2 regions of the Nocardioides asiaticus genome follow, and region 2 is predicted to be linked to the other one. Evidence: riboswitches for the same ligand, from Rfam matches in the RefSeq annotation. Region 2 holds a riboswitch; the other holds the start of a gene.

The links. Region 2 has a riboswitch for S-adenosylmethionine ahead of ABLE53_RS22460 (aminotransferase class V-fold PLP-dependent enzyme). Riboswitches for the same ligand answer to the same signal wherever they lie in the genome.
Positions count from the first base shown of each region.
Region 1: it holds a riboswitch for S-adenosylmethionine, as region 2 does, so the genes downstream of both, thrC (threonine synthase) here and ABLE53_RS22460 (aminotransferase class V-fold PLP-dependent enzyme) in region 2, are expected to answer to the same signal.

Region 1 covers NZ_JBDZDM010000002.1:776,732-785,323, forward strand. The annotation lists gene ABLE53_RS09565 (hypothetical protein) at 1-164, opposite strand, end outside; gene lon (endopeptidase La) at 308-2,644, shown strand; SAM riboswitch class I at 2,779-2,930, shown strand; gene thrC (threonine synthase) at 2,942-4,213, shown strand; gene ABLE53_RS09580 (MoaD/ThiS family protein) at 4,213-4,488, shown strand; gene ABLE53_RS09585 (SGNH/GDSL hydrolase family protein) at 4,538-5,413, shown strand; gene ABLE53_RS09590 (RNA polymerase sigma factor) at 5,414-6,424, opposite strand; gene ABLE53_RS09595 (hypothetical protein) at 6,657-6,794, opposite strand; gene ABLE53_RS09600 (YciI family protein) at 6,791-7,135, opposite strand; gene ABLE53_RS09605 (YciI family protein) at 7,135-7,494, opposite strand; gene ABLE53_RS09610 (GNAT family N-acetyltransferase) at 7,590-8,135, shown strand; gene groL (chaperonin GroEL) at 8,342-8,592, shown strand, end outside.
Region 2 covers NZ_JBDZDM010000007.1:148,490-157,081, reverse strand. The annotation lists gene ABLE53_RS22470 (hypothetical protein) at 1-1,629, shown strand, start outside; gene ABLE53_RS22465 (S66 family peptidase) at 1,638-2,681, shown strand; SAM riboswitch class IV at 2,764-2,896, shown strand; gene ABLE53_RS22460 (aminotransferase class V-fold PLP-dependent enzyme) at 2,931-4,271, shown strand; gene ABLE53_RS22455 (imelysin family protein) at 4,408-5,724, shown strand; gene efeB (iron uptake transporter deferrochelatase/peroxidase subunit) at 5,721-7,043, shown strand; gene ABLE53_RS22445 (phospholipase C) at 7,115-8,592, shown strand, end outside.

The DNA.
Region 1 (8,592 bases), on a different contig from region 2:
GAGAGGTCGCGGGACAGGAAGAGCAGATGGACGACCAGGGTGACCAGCCCGGCCACCGCCACGGACACAGCCGGCCGGATGGGGACGGTCGACCGCCCTCGTCCGCCGCGCACCCGGTCGAGGGGGAGCGCGGTCGGGCGCGGTGCGGCGGGCCGGAGGTTCATGCCGCGGAACCTAGGAGCGCCACCTGAAGGAACCATGACCCCGGACCCGGCCGTCCGCTCAGGGCGAACAGCGGATCCGGAGGGAACATCCGGTGGCTCCCGAGAGTTGAGTCGCTATCACTCAAGTCTTGAAAGGGGACACCGTGGAGAAGCTTCCCGTCCTGTTCGTCTCCGACGTCGTCATCCTCCCCGGCATGGTCGTGCCGATCGCTCTCGACGAGGCCGCACAGGCGGCCGTCGACGCGGCCCGCGCCAGCAGCGACGGCAAACTGCTCGTCGCGCCCCGGCTCGAGGACCGCTACGCGTCGTACGGCGCCATCGCCTCCATCGACCGCGTCGGCCGCTTCAGCGGCGGCGGCCCGGCCGCCGTCCTGCGCGCCGAGCGGCGCGCGCGCATCGGCTCCGGCGTGACCGGCCCCGGTGCCGCGCTGTGGGTCGAGGCGGAGCCGGCCGAGGACTACCCGGGCGGCGCGGTCACGGCCAGGGCCAAGGAGCTCGCCGACGAGTACAAGCGGCTCGTCGTCGCGGTGCTCCAGCGCCGCGAGGCCTGGCAGGTGATCGACCAGGTCCAGCGGCTCACCGACCCCGGCGAGATCGCCGACACCGCCGGCTACGCGCCGTACCTCGGCGACGACCGTAAGCGCGAGCTGCTCGAGACGGCGTACGTCGAGGAGCGGCTCGAGAAGGTCATCGACTGGACCAAGGAGTACCTCGCCGAGGCCGAGCTGACCGACAAGATCAGCGAGGACGTCCGCGAGGGCATGGAGAAGTCGCAGCGGGAGTTCCTGCTGCGCCAGCAGCTGGCCGCGATCCGCAAGGAGCTCGGCGAGGGCGAGCCCGAGGGCGCGGATGACTATCGCTCGCGGGTCGAGTCCGCCGACCTGCCCGACCACGTCCGCGAGGCCGCGCTCCGCGAGGTCGACAAGCTGGAGCGCGGCTCGGAGCAGAACCCCGAGACCGCCTGGATCCGGACATGGCTCGACACCGTCCTCGAGCTGCCGTGGAACGTCACCACGCAGGACTCGACCGACGTCGCCGCCGCCCGAGCGGTGCTCGACGCCGACCACCACGGCCTCGACGAGGTCAAGGAGCGGATCGTCGAGTACCTCGCCGTCCGCGCCCGCCGCGCCGAGCGCGGCCTCCAGGTCATCGGTGGCCGCGGCTCCGGTGCCGTCATCCTGCTCGCCGGCCCTCCCGGCGTCGGCAAGACCTCGCTCGGCGAGTCCGTCGCGCGCGCCCTCGGCAGGAAGTTCGTCCGGGTCGCGCTGGGCGGCGTCCGCGACGAGGCCGAGATCCGCGGTCACCGGCGGACGTACGTCGGCGCCCTCCCGGGGCGGATCGTGCGCGCGATCAAGGAGGCCGGGTCGATGAACCCGGTCGTGCTGCTCGACGAGGTCGACAAGGTCGGCGCGGACTACCGCGGCGATCCGGCGGCGGCGCTGCTCGAGGTCCTCGACCCGGCGCAGAACCACACCTTCCGCGACCACTACCTCGAGCTCGACCTCGACCTGTCCGACGCGGTCTTCATCGCCACTGCCAACGTCGTCGAGACCATCCCGAGCGCGCTGCTCGACCGGATGGAGCTCGTCACGATCGACGGCTACACCGAGGACGACAAGGTCGCGATCGCCCGCGACTTCCTGCTGCCCCGGCAGCTGGAGCGCGCAGCGCTGACCGCCGACGAGGTGAGCGTGAGCGACGACGCCCTGCGCGAGCTGGCCGCGAACTACACCCGCGAGGCCGGCGTACGCCAGCTCGAGCGGCTGATCGCCAAGGCGCTCCGCAAGGCGGCCACTCTCCTCGCCACCGGCGAGGCGACCCACGTCGACGTCGGCGCCGACCAGCTGAAGGACCTGGTCGGGCGGGCGCGGTTCACGCCGGAGTCGGCCGAGCGGACCTCGCTGCCCGGCGTCGCGACCGGCCTGGCCGTGACCGGGCTCGGGGGTGACGTGCTCTTCATCGAGGCCTCGGCCGCGGAGGGCCAGCAGGGGCTGACCATCACCGGCCAGCTCGGCGAGGTGATGAAGGAGTCCGCCCAGATCGCGCTCTCCTTCGTCAGGTCGCACGCCGAGGAGCTCGGGGTCGACCGGTCGGTCCTCGACAAGGCGATCCACGTCCACGTGCCCGCCGGTGCAGTGCCGAAGGACGGCCCCAGCGCGGGCATCACGATGGTCACCGCGCTCACGTCGCTCGCGTCCGGACGGCCGGTGCGCAGCGAGGTCGGCATGACCGGCGAGGTGTCGCTGTCGGGCCGGGTGCTGCCGATCGGCGGGCTCAAGCAGAAGCTGCTCGCCGCCCAGAGGGCGGGGCTGACCGAGGTGTTCGTCCCGCAGCGCAACGAGCCCGATCTCGACGACGTGCCCGCCGAGGTCAAGGACTCGCTGACGATCAACCTCGTCGGCGACGTACGCGACGTCGTACGCGGCGCGCTCACTGCGGTCGACCAGGAGTCGCACGGCAACGGCGCGCACGCGGCCTGACGCCGCCGCCACAGTGTCACGGTGACACTTTGGGCGCCGCTGGTCGCAGGGCTCGGGGTCCGAATGGCGGACAGGCCATCCGCCATTCGGACCCCGATTTCTTGGCCCGGCCGCGTCGCCCCTAGAGTGAGTGCTGCTCATCGAGAGGGACTGAGGGAACGGCCCAGCGAAGTCCCGGCAACCGACCACGAGCCTCCGCCGCCCAGGCACGCCAGCCTCCGGGAGCGGACGTGGAGCAGGTGCTAATTCCGGCCCGCGGCGAGGGACGCCCCGGGGAAGATGAGGAGGAGGTTTCTCATGAGCGCCGCTGTGCAGGAGAGGACTGCGATCCGCGAGGGCGCCTTCGGCAACGCGACCGCACTGTCGTGTCGCGAGTGCGGGCACCGGATCGACCTCGGTCCGTTCTACGCCTGTCCGGAGTGCTTCGGCCCCCTCGAGGTGGCCTACGACTTCCCGGCCGTGACCCGCGAGGAGATCGAGGCCGGCCCGCGCAACATCTGGCGCTACAAGGCGCTGCTCCCGGTGCCTGCGGACATCGAGCAGAGCCCCAACACCGAGCCCGGCTTCACCCGGCTGCTGAAGGCGAACAACCTCGCCCGCGAGCTCGGCATCGAGACCCTCTGGGTCAAGGACGACAGCACCAACCCGACGAACTCGTTCAAGGACCGCGTCGTCGCCTGCGCGCTGAGCGCGGCCCGCGAGCTCGGCTCCACCGTGTTCGCCTGCCCGAGCACCGGCAACCTCGCCAACGCGGTCGCCGCCGCCGGCGCCCGGGCCGGCATCAAGACCGTCGTCTTCATCCCCAGCAACCTCGAGCAGCCCAAGCAGGTCAACTCGGCCGTCTTCACCGAGAACCTCGTCGCGGTCGAGGGCAACTACGACGACGTGAACAAGCTCGCCTCCGAGATCGCGGGCGAGGAGGACGGCTGGGCCTTCGTCAACGTCAACGTCCGGCCGTTCTACGCCGAGGGCTCCAAGACGCTCGGCTTCGAGATCGCCGAGCAGCTTGGCTGGCGGCTGCCCGACCAGATCGTCATCCCGGTCGCGTCCGGCTCCCAGCTCACCAAGGTCGACAAGGCCTTCCAGGAGCTCATCAAGCTCGGCCTCGTCGAGGAGAAGCCCTACAAGGTCTTCGGCGCGCAGGCGACGGGCTGCAACCCGGTCTCGACCGCCTTCAAGTCCGGGGTCGACGCGATCCGGCCGGTCAAGCCGGACACCATCGCCAAGTCGCTCGCCATCGGCAACCCGGCCGACGGGATCTACGTCCTCGACGCGACCCGCCGCAGCGGCGGTGCCGTCGAGGAGGTCACCGACGAGGAGATCCGCGAGGGCATCGTCCTGCTGGCCCGCACTGAGGGGATCTTCACCGAGACCGCCGGCGGCACCACGACCGCGGTCCTGAAGAAGCTCGTCGCGACCGGCCAGCTCGACCCCACGCTCGAGACCGTCATCATCAACACCGGCCACGGGCTGAAGACGCTCGACGCCGTGAGCGGCTCGGTCGCCCCCGCGGCGACCATCGCGCCGTCGTACGACGCGTTCGCGGCCACCGGGATCGGGCAGGCCTGATGTCGGTCTCGGTCCGGGTCCCCACGATCCTGCGCACCTACACGGGTGGCTCCTCGGAGGTGACCGCCGACGGGGCGACCCTCGCCGAGGTGATCGAGGCGCTCGAGGCGTCGTACCCCGGCATCAAGGGGCGCGTCCTCGACGACAACGGCGCGCTGCGGCGCTTCGTGAACGTCTACGTCGGCGACGAGGACGTCCGCTTCTCCGGCGAGCTGGCAACGCCGACGCCCGACGGAGCGAAGGTCTCGATCATTCCGGCGGTCGCCGGCGGCTGACCGCCGCGTGTTACGCGTGGTGTTAACGAGCGTGCTGTAACAAGGAAGCATGAGCTCACGCACGCAGGAGGCCAAGCAGATCGGCATCGCCGCCGTGACCGCCGGCGTGGCCGGTGCCGTCGGTGTCGTCGGAGCGGCCGCGGGGCTGGGGTTCGTCACCCTGCTCAAGCGTCAGGCCGAGCACGCTCGTCAGGTCATCGGGAAGCCGCTCGGCGAGGTCGCGCCGAATGCTGACAAGATCTACAAGAAGTCGTACGCCGGCCGCCCGATCGACCTGCTCATCGTCGGCGACTCGATCGCCGCCGGGCTGGGCGCCGAGACCGCCAAGGGCACTCTCGGTGCCAGGCTGGCGAAGGGGATCGCGAGGCGGGTCGAGCAGCCGGTGCGGTTGCGGACCATCGCGGTCGTGGGCGCCGAGACCTCGATGGTGCCGGCCCAGCTCGCGACGCTCCCGGCGTCCTACGTCCCCGACGTCGCGGTGGTCATCGTCGGCGGCAACGACGTCACCCACCGGATCCCGATCAGCGAGTCGGTGAGCGACCTCGTCTCGGTGATCGAGAGCCTCCGCGAGCGCGGCGCCGCGGTCGTGGTCGGCACCTGCCCCGACGTCGGCGCCGTACGCCCGCTGCCCCAGCCGCTGCGCTCCCTCGGCCGCCGGGTGGCGCGGCAGCTGGCCGCCGCACAGGCGGAGGCGTCCCTCGCCGCCGGCGCTCACGTGGTCTCGCTCGCCGAGGTGGTCGGTCCGTTCTTCATCACCAATCCCGACGAGATGTTCAGCATCGACCGGTTCCACCCCAGCGCCGCCGGCTACAAGCGCACCGCGAAGGCGATGCTCCCGTCCGTGCTCGCCGCGCTCGGCCACGTCGACGACGTGCCCTTCGGCCACCTGCTGCCGGTGCCGGACGAGCCCGACCAGGTGGGCTGACTACCCCGCCGCGACTCCCGCCCGCCGGGCCGCGAGCTCGACCCGCTCGGCCCCGTTGGAGCAGAGCGCGAGGGCCGCGTCGTACGCCGCCACGGCCTCGGCGTCGCGGCCGAGCCGCTCCAGCAGCCGGGCGCGTACGGCGGGCAGCCGGTGCCCCGGGAGGGCGACCTGCTCGAGCTCGGCGAGCCCGGCCTCGGCACCCTGTGCCTCGGCGACGGCGACGGCCCGGTTGAGGCGTACGACGGGGCTCTCGCGCAGGGCGAGCAGCTCGTCGTACCGCTGCACGATCCGCTCCCAGGCGGTCTCGTCGGAGCTCGGCGCGATCGCGTGCTCGGAGGCGATGAGCGCCTGGAGGAGGTACGGCGCCGGCGGGGCCTGCACGAGCGGCGCGAGCAGGCCGAGCGCCTCGGCGATCTCGTCGGTGTGCCACAGCGCACGGTCCTGGTCGGGGAGCAGCACGAGCCTCCCGTCGCGGACGCGCGCGTCCCGCCGGGAGTGCTGGAGCAGCATCAGGGCGAGCAGCGCGTCCACCTCGGCGTCGGGCTCGGGGAGCACCGCACGCAGCACCCGCACCAGCCGGATCGCCTCGCCGGCCTGCTCGACCCGGAGCACCTCCGCGCCGGAGCCGGGCGCGTAGCCCGCGGTGAACGCCAGGTAGGCCACGTCGGTCACCACGCCGACCCGCTCGGCGAGCTCGCGCCCCGACGGCACGCCGAACGAGGCCCCCGCCAGCCGCTTGCGCGCCCGGGTCAGCCGCGCCGCCATCGTCGGCGTCGAGAGCAGGAACAGCCGGGCGACGTCCTCGGTCGGGACGCCCAGCACCAGCCGGAGCGTCAACGCGGCCGCCGCCTCGCGGGAGAGCCGCGGATGGGCGCACAGCAGCACCAGCCGGAGCCTCTCGTCGACGATCTGCTCGCCTTCCCCCGAATCGGGCACCGTCGCCATCACCCGCTGCGCCCCCTGGGTCAGCTCCGCCTCGACCGCGAGCAGCGGCATCTTGCGGACCAGCACGTCCTCCGAGCGCAGCCGGTCGACGATCCGGCGCCGGGCGGCGGTGAGCAGCCAGCCCTGCGGATTGAGAGGTACGCCGTCGGCGGCCCACGTGCGGGCCGCCGCCTCGAAGGCGTCGGCGAGCCCGTCCTCGGCGAGGTCGAGGCGGCGGTACTGCGCGACGAGCAGGGCCAGCAGCCGGCCCCACTCGTCGCGCAGCAGCTCCTCGAGGCGCGCCGCGGCGGTCAGCGACTCACTCCTCGACCGTCGGGCGGATCTCGACGGTGAGGTCGTCCGGCAGCAGTCGTGCCAGCTCCTCGCGGCCCGCCGGCGACACCGACTCCCAGCGGTCGTAGTGGTCCGGCTCGGTCAGCATCACCATGAGCCTCATGACTGGTCCACCCCGCGGATCTCGATCGCCGACTCGGCCTTGGCGAGCAGCTTGCAGCACTCGGCGAGGTCGTCGCGGTCGTCGCTCTCCACGACGTACAGCCCGGCCAGGTGCTCGGCGGCCTCGGTGTAGGGGCCGTCGGTGATCCCGCTCGCGCGTACGGTGACGGCGGTGGCCGGGTCGGCGAGCGCCGCGCCGTAGCCCTTCAGGACGGTGTGGCCGCGCTCGGCGAGGAGCTCGGCGAACTGGCCGTGGACGGCGAAGACCGCCTCCTTCTCCTCCTCGCTCTTGGCCTGCCACTCGGCCTCGACGTTCGGGATGAGCAGGTAGTACCTGGCCATCACGCCTCCCCGTGCTCGACGACCGGCCGGATCTCGAGGGTCTGCTCGAGGTCCGCGAGGACCTTGCAGCACTCGACGAGGTCGTCGAGGTCGTCGGTCTCCACGGCGTAGAAGCCGGTGACGTGCTCGGTGGCCTCGGCGTACGGCCCCTCGGTGACGGTGAACCCGTCGCCGCTCTTGTGGACCGTCGTCGTGTGGCGCGAGTGGGTGAGCTCGGCGCCGGACGTGATCGTGTGGCCGCGCTCGGCGAGGAGGGCGGCGAACTTCCCGTGCACCTCGTAGCCGGCCGCCTTCTCCTCGGGCGAGGCGGCCTCCCAGCGGGCCTCGCCCTCGGGCAGCAGGATGATGTATCGGGCCATGTCGGTGTCCCCAATCGGTGAGTTGAAGGGAGTCTGTCACCGTGATGACGGACGAGGGAGGCCCCGATCGACAGCCGGGGACTACGTTGTACGCCGTGCAGCACCTCGTCCTCACCTTCCGCGACGCCGCCGAGCCCGACGTGGAGGGTCTGGTGGCACTCATCGAGTCCGCCTACCGCGGCGACACCAGCCGGACCGGCTGGACCACCGAGGCCGACATCCTGCACGGCCAGCGCACCGACCCCGACGGCGTACGCGAGGTCATAGCGACGCCCCACAGCCGACTCCTGGTCGCCGAGCTCGACGGCGTCCTCGTCGCCTGCTGCCAGCTCGAGCACCGCTCGCGTCCCGACGGCGAGCACGCCTACTTCGGCATGTTCGCGGTCAGCCCGGCCCTCCAGGGCAGCGGCCTCGGCACGCAGGTGATGGCCGAGGCCGAGCGGATCGCCCGCAAGGAGTGGGGCACGACGTCGATGGAGATGACCGTGATCTCGGTCCGCGAGGACCTGATCGCGTTCTACGAGCGGCGCGGCTACCGGCGTACGGGGGAGATGTCGCCGTTCCCGTACGGAGACGAGCGGTTCGGCATCCCGCAGCGCGACGACCTCGAGTTCGAGCGCCTGGTGAAGAGCCTCTTCTGAGCCTCCCGGTTTTCTTGCACTCGCCCGGGGCGAGTGCTAAACATGGCGTTGGCACTCGTAGCATGAGAGTGACAACACCGGACCGGTGACGTTGAGGCTCCTCGTCCGGCGGAGAAGGGTTCCGTCGGGTGCGCGGGGTCGTCCGTCGCGGGCAACCCATCGGACCGGGTCCAACGAACTTCCCTAAGCGAAGGATCGCAGGAGCAATGCCGAAGCTGATTGCTTTCAACGAGGAGGCCCGCCGCGGGCTGGAGAAGGGTATGAACACCCTCGCCGACGCGGTCAAGGTCACCCTCGGCCCCAAGGGCCGCAACGTCGTCCTCGAGAAGAAGTGGGGCGCCCCCACCATCACCAACGATGGTGTCTCCATCGCCAAGGAGATCGAGCTCGAGGACCCGTACGAGAAGATCGGTGCCGAGCTGGTCAAGGAGGTCGCCAAGAAGACCGACGACGTCGC
Region 2 (8,592 bases):
CCGGCGCAGCTCCACGACCTGCTCGCCCGGACGACGCGGGACGCCGACCGGGTCCGGCTGGCCGCCGCGCTGGCGCGCTGCTGGGCCTACAGCGGCCGGCCCGCGCGGGCCGAGCGGTTCGCCCGCGAGGCCCTCGACCGGGCCGAGCCCACCGGCGACCCGGCGCTGGTCGCCGACAGCCTCGATGCGATGCTCGCCTGCCACTGGGGCCCCGACGACGCCGACGTACGCACGGCCCTCGGTGCGCGCCTCGACGAGGTCGCCGCCCACGTCCTCGAGCCCGAGGCCCGCCTCCAGGCTCACCTGTGGGGCCTCCAGGTCGCCTGCGAGTCGCTCAACCTGTCGGCGATGCACCGCCACCTCCGCGCCCTCGACCGGCTGGGCGAGGAGTCACCCCGGGCCCGCTTCTTCGCCGCGTCACGGCGGCTGATGTACGACCTCCTGCGCGGCCGTACCGACACCAGCGGGGCGCTGCTCGCGGCAGCGCAGGAGGCGGAGGGCCGGGCCCGCCTGGCCGACGGCTGGATGGTGCTCAAGGCGATGAGGGCGTACGCCGCGCTGCACGCCGGGGACCGGCGTACCTGCGCCGCGATCGCCGCCGAGGCGGAGGCGTTCGCCCTCGCCGAGGGGGTCGCCGAGGTGTGCGCCGAGGCCGCCTGGATGTGGGTCGGCGCCGGCCGCCTCGACCGGGTGGGCCCGCTCGTGGAGACGCTCGGCGGTCGCGCGCTCGAGGAGCTGCCCCGCGACGTCAACTGGCTGCTGGCGCTGCAGTGCGTGCTCGAGGCAGCGCTCGCCACCGGCCACCGCGACGTGGTCGAGCAGGCCGCCGGGCTCCTCGCGCCGTACGCCGGCCGGCCGGTCTTCAACGCCGGCGCGGTGATGTTCCACGGGCTCACCGACGACACCCTCGCCCGGGCGGCCGCGCTCACGGGCGACCTGGGCGAGGCGGAGCGTCTGCGCCAGCGCGCGCTGGCGACGTACGTACGGATCGGCGCCGACTGGTGGCACGACCGGCTCCGCGCCTGGCGACCGGCGCCGCCGGCCCGCGACGGCCGCGACGGCCGGGCCGGCCCGGCCCGTGCCCGGCTCCACCCGACCGGCGACGGCGTCTGGCTCGTGGGCGCGGAGCCCGGCACGCCAGTGAGACCGGTGCGCGGCTTCGCCCATCTGCAGGCGCTGCTCGCGCGGCCCGGGGTGCGGATGCCCGCGATCGATCTGGTCACCGGTGGCAGCGGCACCGTCCTCCAGAGCGCTCCGGGAGTGCAGGTCGACCGGCAGGCCCTGGCGGCGTACCGCAGGCGGCTGGCCGACCTCGACGCCGAGCTCGACGAGGCGCAGGACTGGGCCGACGTCGGCCGGGCGGAGGCGCTCGAGGACGAGCGCGAGGCCCTCCTCGCCGAGGTCGCGCGCGCCGCCGGCCGCGGCGGACGCCCACGCACGAGCGGCGCCACCCACGAGCGTGCGCGGGTCGCGGCGACGAAGGCGATCGCCACCGCCCTCGACCGGATCGAGCGGGTCGACGAGGCGCTCGGCCGCCACCTGCGCGAGACCGTGCACACCGGCACCGAGTGCGCGTACGAGCCCGACCCCTCGAATCCGGTTGACTGGGTGCTGTCCGCCGACGGTTGACTGTCCGCATGCAGCTGGTGTCGCCGCGCAAGGCCGCCCCGGGCGACAGGGTCGCCGTGCTGTCGCCGTCGTTCGCCGCGCCGGGCTTCGCCCCGGCCGTCCACGAGCAGGCGATGAAGCGGCTCCAGGACCTCACCGGGCTCGTGCCGGTCGAGTACCCCACCACGCGCAAGCTGGGCGCCACGCCCGAGGAGCGCGCCGCCGACCTCAACGCCGCGTTCGCCGACCCCGGGATCCGGGCCGTGCTGGCGACGGTCGGTGGCGAGGACCAGATCACCGTCGTCCCGCACCTCGACGCCGACCTCGTGCGGGCCGACCCCAAGCCGTTCCTCGGCTACAGCGACAACACCAACCTGCTGAGCTGGCTGTGGACCAACGGCGTGGCCGGGTTCTACGGCGGCTCGACCCAGGTCCAGCTCGGCCCGGGCCCGGCGATCGACGAGATCCACCGAGCCGCGCTGCGGGCAGCCCTCCTCACCGGCGAGCGGCTCGAGATCACCGACCCGGGGGAGTCCGAGGACATCGGCAAGGACTGGAACGACCCCGCCGCACTGACCGACTACGGCGATCGCGAGCCGACCGAGCCCTGGACCTGGGCGGGCCCGACCAGGCCGGTCACCGGCCGCACCTGGGGCGGGTGCATCGAGATCGTCCAGTGGGTCCTCACCGCGGGCCGCTTCCCGGCCGAGCCGGACGTGCTCGCCGGCGGCGTACTCCTCCTGGAGTCGTCGGAGGAGCTCATCCCCGCCCGCGAGTTCGGCTGGATCGTCCGGTCGCTGGGGGAGCGCGGCCTGCTCGCGGCGGTCGACGCCGTCGTCGTCGCGCGACCGCCGACGATGTCCTTCGAGGTCCAGCCGACGCCCGCCGAGCGGGCCGCGCGGCGCGCCGAGCAGCGCGACGTCGCCATCGAGACGGTCGCCCGCTACAACCCGGACGCGGTGGTGGTCGTCGGCGTCCCGTTCGGCCACACCCGGCCGCAGTGGATCCTGCCGTACGGCGGACACCTCACGGTCGACGGCGCGTCGCAGCGGATCTGGGCCGACTACTCCTGAGTTCTCGGATCCTGAGACGCTTCTCCACGATGTGAGACCCGAGGTGGCGACGGCGTACGCCGACCGGCAGGATCCCCGCCCAGGTCACGACTGCCAGCGCGCTCGGCCACCCGAGCGCACAGCCCCGGCTTGCTGGCGGGCAACCCTCCGACGCGGCGGGGTGCTCCGGGTGACGACCAGGCCCTCGCCGATGTGGCGACGGGCAAGCGCGCTCGCGGTCCCCGTGGGCCCGACCACGATGGAGTTGTCTTGTCCCACGTCAGCCCCCTGCTCCCGCTCGTCGGCGCCGAGACCCGGGTCCCGCTGCTCGACGGCCGCCTGGTCACCTACGCCAACCTCGACGTCGCCGCCTCGGCGCCCGCGCTGCAGGCGGTCGCCGACCGGGTCGCCGAGGTGCTGCCGTGGTACGCCAGTGTCCACCGCGGCGCCGGCTACCTGTCCCAGGTCTCGACCTCGCTCTACGAGGAGTCGCGCCGCCTGATCGGTGAGTACGTCGGGGCGCGGCGGGACGCGGACGTCACGGTCATCACCCGCAACACCACCGACGCGGTCAACCTGCTCGCCGGCTGCGTCCCGGGCCGGACGCTGGTGGTCGACGTCGAGCACCACGCCAACCTGCTCCCGTGGCAGCGCTCGCGCGCCGGCGCGACCGTCGTCACCGGCGGGGAGAGCGTCACGGCCACCCTGCAGGCAGTCGCCGACGAGCTCGCGGCCGGCGACTACGCGCTGGTGGCGCTCACCGGCGCGTCCAACGTCACCGGGGAGGCGCTGCCGCTCCGCGAGGTCGTCACACTCGCCCACGGGCACGGTGCCCGGGTCTTCGTCGACGGCGCCCAGCTGCTCGCCCACCGGCGCTTCTCGCTCGCCGCGACGGGCACCGACTACATCGCCTTCTCCGGCCACAAGCTCTACGCGCCGTTCGGCGCCGGCGCGCTCGTCGGTCGCCGCGACTGGCTGGACGCCGGGACGCCGTACCTCGCCGGCGGGGGAGCGGTCTCCCACGTCACCGTCGACGACGTCGCGTGGGCGCCCGCGCCGGCGCGTCACGAGGGCGGGTCCCCCAACGTGATCGGCGCGGTGGCCCTCGCCGCCGCGTGCACGACGCTCACGACCGTCCCCGCCGGCGACCTCGACGGCCACGAGGGCGTGCTGCGGGACCGGCTCGTCGACGGGCTGGCGGAGATCCCCGGCGTGACGGTGGTCCGGCTCTGGGAGGACTCGGAGAGCCCGGTCGGCGTCGTCACCTTCGCGCTGGACGGTGCCGACCCCGGGCTGCTCGCGGCGTACCTCTCCGCCGAGCACGGCCTCGGCGTCCGCGACGGGCGGTTCTGCGCCCACCCGCTGCTCGCCCGGCTCGGTCTGCCCGCGGGCGCCGTCCGGGTGAGCCTCGGCGTCGGCACCTCCGGCGACGAGATTGAGCGACTGCTCGCCGGCGTACGCGCCTTCGTCGCCGACGGCCCGTGCGGCAGCTACGCGATCGAGGACGGCTGCTGGGGTGTCGTCGGCGACCCGCGTCCCCCTGCCGGGGTCCCCGGCGTGGCCGCCCTGGCCGCCACGGCCGGCGCCTGCCGAGGCGCCGCCGTCGTCTGACCGAGCCGCCCATCGACAGGCTATGTAAAGACTCTGTTCATCGGCTGTCTATGTAGCCTGCACCTCGCCGTTCGCGGCTGATCCAAGACTCTCGACCGCCGCGCCTCCCCCCGAGGGCGCGGTCGGGAAGGTTGCGGTGAAGAGTACGGAGAATGCCGCGCCCGCCGACGTGGCCGACGACGGCACCGCGGCTGGCCAGGACGGCGGCAGCACGGACGAGCAGGTGGACCGGCGTCCCCTGTGGCGCAGCCCGAAGGTGATCGTCCCGATCGCTGCCATCGCGGCGATCGCGGCAGTCGTGGGCATCAAGGCCGGGACCGGCGGTGACGACGACGCCGTCGCCGCGGCACCACACGCCGACGCCTCGGTGCCGGGCACGCCGATCACCGTCGGGACCGACGTCTGCGGCCAGGGCTGGACCGGCGGCAAGGCGGGACGCCAGACCTTCGCGCTCTGGAACAACTCGATCGAGGGCATGGAGGTCTACCTCCAGGACGTCGCGACCCGGAAGGTCTACCTCGACGTCGAGGCACTCGGCGCCACCGCCACGCGCAGCGCGAGCGCCGACCTCGGCCCCGGCACGTACCGCTTCTTCTGCATCCCGGAGGAGTCCGAGCCGCTCACCGGCCCGGAGGAGAAGCTCACCGGCACCTACGACGGCCCGGTCACCGCCGGGGTCGTGCCGATCACGCCGAACGACCTCGCGCCGGCGCTCCGGAGCTACCTCGACTGGGTGCGGGGCCAGCTCCCGACGCTGAAGCGCCAGGCGCAGGCGGTCGCCGACGACGTACGCCGCGGAGACCGGGACGCCGCCGAGCGCGACTGGCTCACAGCGCACCGGACCTACGAGACCCTGGGGGCGGCGTACGACGCCTTCGGCGACGACGACACCGCGATCAACGCCGTCCCCTCGACGACCGTCCCGGCCGCGCAGGACGACCAGCTCACGGGCTTCCACCGGGTCGAGGCGCTGCTCTGGTCGGGCGCCCCGACGGCGCGGATCCGGCAGCCCGCCGCGGCGATCGTGACAGCCGTCGGCCACCTGCGCGCCGACCTCTCCACCCCGAAGCTGCAGACCCAGGACATCGGCCTGCGCGCCCACGAGATCCTGGAGAACGCGATCCAGTTCGAACTCACCGGGCGGACCGACGCCGGCAGCCACACCAACCTCGCGACCATCGACGCCAACCTCACGGGGACGGCGAGGACGCTCTCGTTCATCAGGCCGCTGCTCGTCGGCCGCGACCCGCACCTCGGCGAGACCGAGCGCGACCTCGCCGCCGCGCAGCGCCTCGTCAAGAGCTTCGACCACGGGGGCCGGTGGACCCCGCTCGACCGGCTCACCCGCGGCCAGCGCGAGGCACTCGACGCCCGTCTCGAGGAGACCGTCGAGCTGCTCTCCCAGGTCGCGGTCATCACCGACCCGCGCAAGACAGCAGGAGAGACCCAGTGACCACCCCGGGGACCGGCTGCCCCTTCCACCCCTCGCCCGCCTCGGGTCCCGCTGGGAGCCCGTCGACCAGCCGTGACCGGGGCGTGAGCCGGCGCGGACTCTTCGGCGGCGCCCTCGGCGCGGCAGCCTCGGCACCGGCGGCGGTTCTGCTCGCCGGCGCCGCACGCGGCGACAGCCCCTCGCCGTCCGGCTCCGGCGTGGAGGTGACCGACGGGGCGGCGTCCTACCCCTTCCACGGCGAGCACCAGGCCGGCATCCTCACTCCGCAGCAGTCGGCGGCGGCGTACGTCTCCTTCGACGTCACCGCGGAGGACCGCGCCGGGCTGCGCGAGCTGCTCCAGACCCTGACGACCACGGCACGGTTCCTCACCAGCGGCGGCACGCCGCCGGACGACGGGCTCCTCGCGACGGCGTGGGACAACGGGGTCGTCGGCCCGGAGGTCGCCGCCGACGGGCTGACCGTCACCGCCAGCGTCGGCTCGAGCCTGTTCGACGACCGCTTCGGCCTCGCGAAGGCGAAGCCGGCCCGGCTGCGCCCGATGGACGAGTTCCCGAACGACGCGCTCGACCGGTCCATCTGCGACGGCGACCTGCTGCTCCAGCTGTGCGCGCACCACCCGGACACCGTCAACCACGCCGTACGCCAGCTGATGCGCACGACCCGCGGGGGGCTCCAGGTCCGCTGGCGGCAGGACGGCTTCCAGTCGCCGCCGCGGCCGAGCGGCACCCCGCGCAACCTGCTCGGCTTCAAGGACGGCACCGCCAACCCGTCGGTCGACGACGCGAAGCTGATGGACGACCTCGTCTGGACGCACGGCGGGGGAGCGGAGCCGGCCTGGGTCGAGGGCGGCAGCTACCACGTGGTCCGCAAGATCCGGATGCTCGTGGAGTTCTGGGACCGGGTCTCGGTCCGGGAGCAGGAGACGATGTTCGGCCGGGACAAGGCGAGCGGTGCCCCGCTGACCGGCGCCGAGGAGTTCGACGACCCGGACTTCGGGAAGGACGCCACCGGCGAGGTCATCCGCTTCGACGCCCACATCCGGCTGGCCAACCCCCGCACCGTGGACACCGAGAAGCAGCGCTTCCTGCGCCGCTCCTTCAACTACGACGCCGGGACCGACCCCAACGGCCAGCTCGACATGGGCCTGGTGTTCACGGCGTTCAACCAGGACCTCGAGCGGCAGTTCGTGACGGTTCAGAAGCGACTGATCGACGAGCCCCTCGTCGACTACATCTCGCCCGTGGGCGGTGGCTACTTCTTCGCCCTGCCAGGGGTGCGGAGCGAGGACGACTGGTTTGGCCGGGAGATGTTCACGTGAGCGGGCCGAGACCGCTTCGCGTACCCGGTCGGTTTCGGGAGAACGACACCCTCGAAAGGAAATCCCGAGAGATGAGAATGCCCAACGTACGCCGCTCGCGCGCCCTCAAGGGCGCCGGCGTCGCCGTGGCGGGAGCGGGACTGATCGGCGCGTCGCTGACGTACGCCGCGAACCAGTCCGCCTCCGCCCACGGTGGCGCCTACGCGAGGACGCCGATCAAGCACGTGGTCGTCATCTACGACGAGAACGTCTCCTACGACCACTACTTCGGCACCTACCCGAAGGCCGCTAACACCGACGGGACCACGTTCAAGGCGAAGGCACACACGCCCTACAACAAGAACCTCGTCGCCGACAACGCCATCAAGAACAACCCGAACTCGGTCGCGCCCTTCCGGCTCACCCCCGACGAGGCGCTGACCTGCGACCAGAACCACGGCTACACCGCCGAGCAGCAGGCGGTCGACGGCGACGCCAGCGGCACCCCGAAGATGGACAAGTTCCCGGAGAGCGTCTCGCGCGACTCGTGCAGCCCGCTCTTCGGTGCCGAGGGCCTGACGATGGGCTACTACGACGGCAACACCGTCACGGCGATGTGGAACTACGCCCAGAACTTCGCGATGAGCGACAACTCCTGGGACGCCACCTTCGGCCCGTCCACGCCCGGCGCGATGAACGTGATCGCCGGGCAGACCTACGGCGGCATCTCGTACGACCCGGCCTCCGGGACCGAGAACCCGACCCCGGCCACCGGGGCCAGCGGGCTCAACGCGGTCGATTCGAGCACGGGCGTCGGCACCGTCATCGGCGACCCCGACCCGGTCTACGACGACTGCTCCGACAACAACCACACCTCCTCCTCCAAGCTCGTCGGGATGCAGGGCAAGAACATCGGCGACCTGCTCAACGAGAAGGGGCTCACCTGGGGCTGGTTCCAGGGCGGCTTCTCCGCGACCACGCCGTACGCCGGCGCGGGCACCTACGCCCAGTGCGGTGCGTCGCACACCAACGTCGGCGGCTCCTCGTCGGTGGACTACTCGCCGCACCACAACCCGTTCGCCTACTACAAGTCGACGGCCAACCCGCACCACGTCGAGCCGGCGAGCGAGGCCGAGGTGGGTCACAACGGCCGGGCCAACCACAACTACGACCTGAGCTGGTTCGACAAGGTCGTGAAGGACGGCAAGCTGCCGGCGGTGTCGTACGTCAAGGCGGCGGAGTACCAGGACGGCCACGCCGCCTACTCCGACCCGATCGACGAGCAGCACTTCCTCGTGCACACCCTCAACGAGCTGCAGAAGTCGCCCGACTGGTCCTCGACCATGGTCGTGATCGCGTACGACGACTCCGACGGCTGGTACGACCACGTCGCGCCGAAGATCACCAACGGCTCGAGCACCTCCGACGACGTCGCGGTCTGCACCGCGGCGGCGGCGAAGTCCGCGCCGATCGCCGGTCAGCAGGACCGCTGTGGCCCGTCGCAGCGCCTGCCGCTCATGGTGATCTCGCCGTACTCGAAGACGAACTACGTCTCGCACTCGGCGTCGAC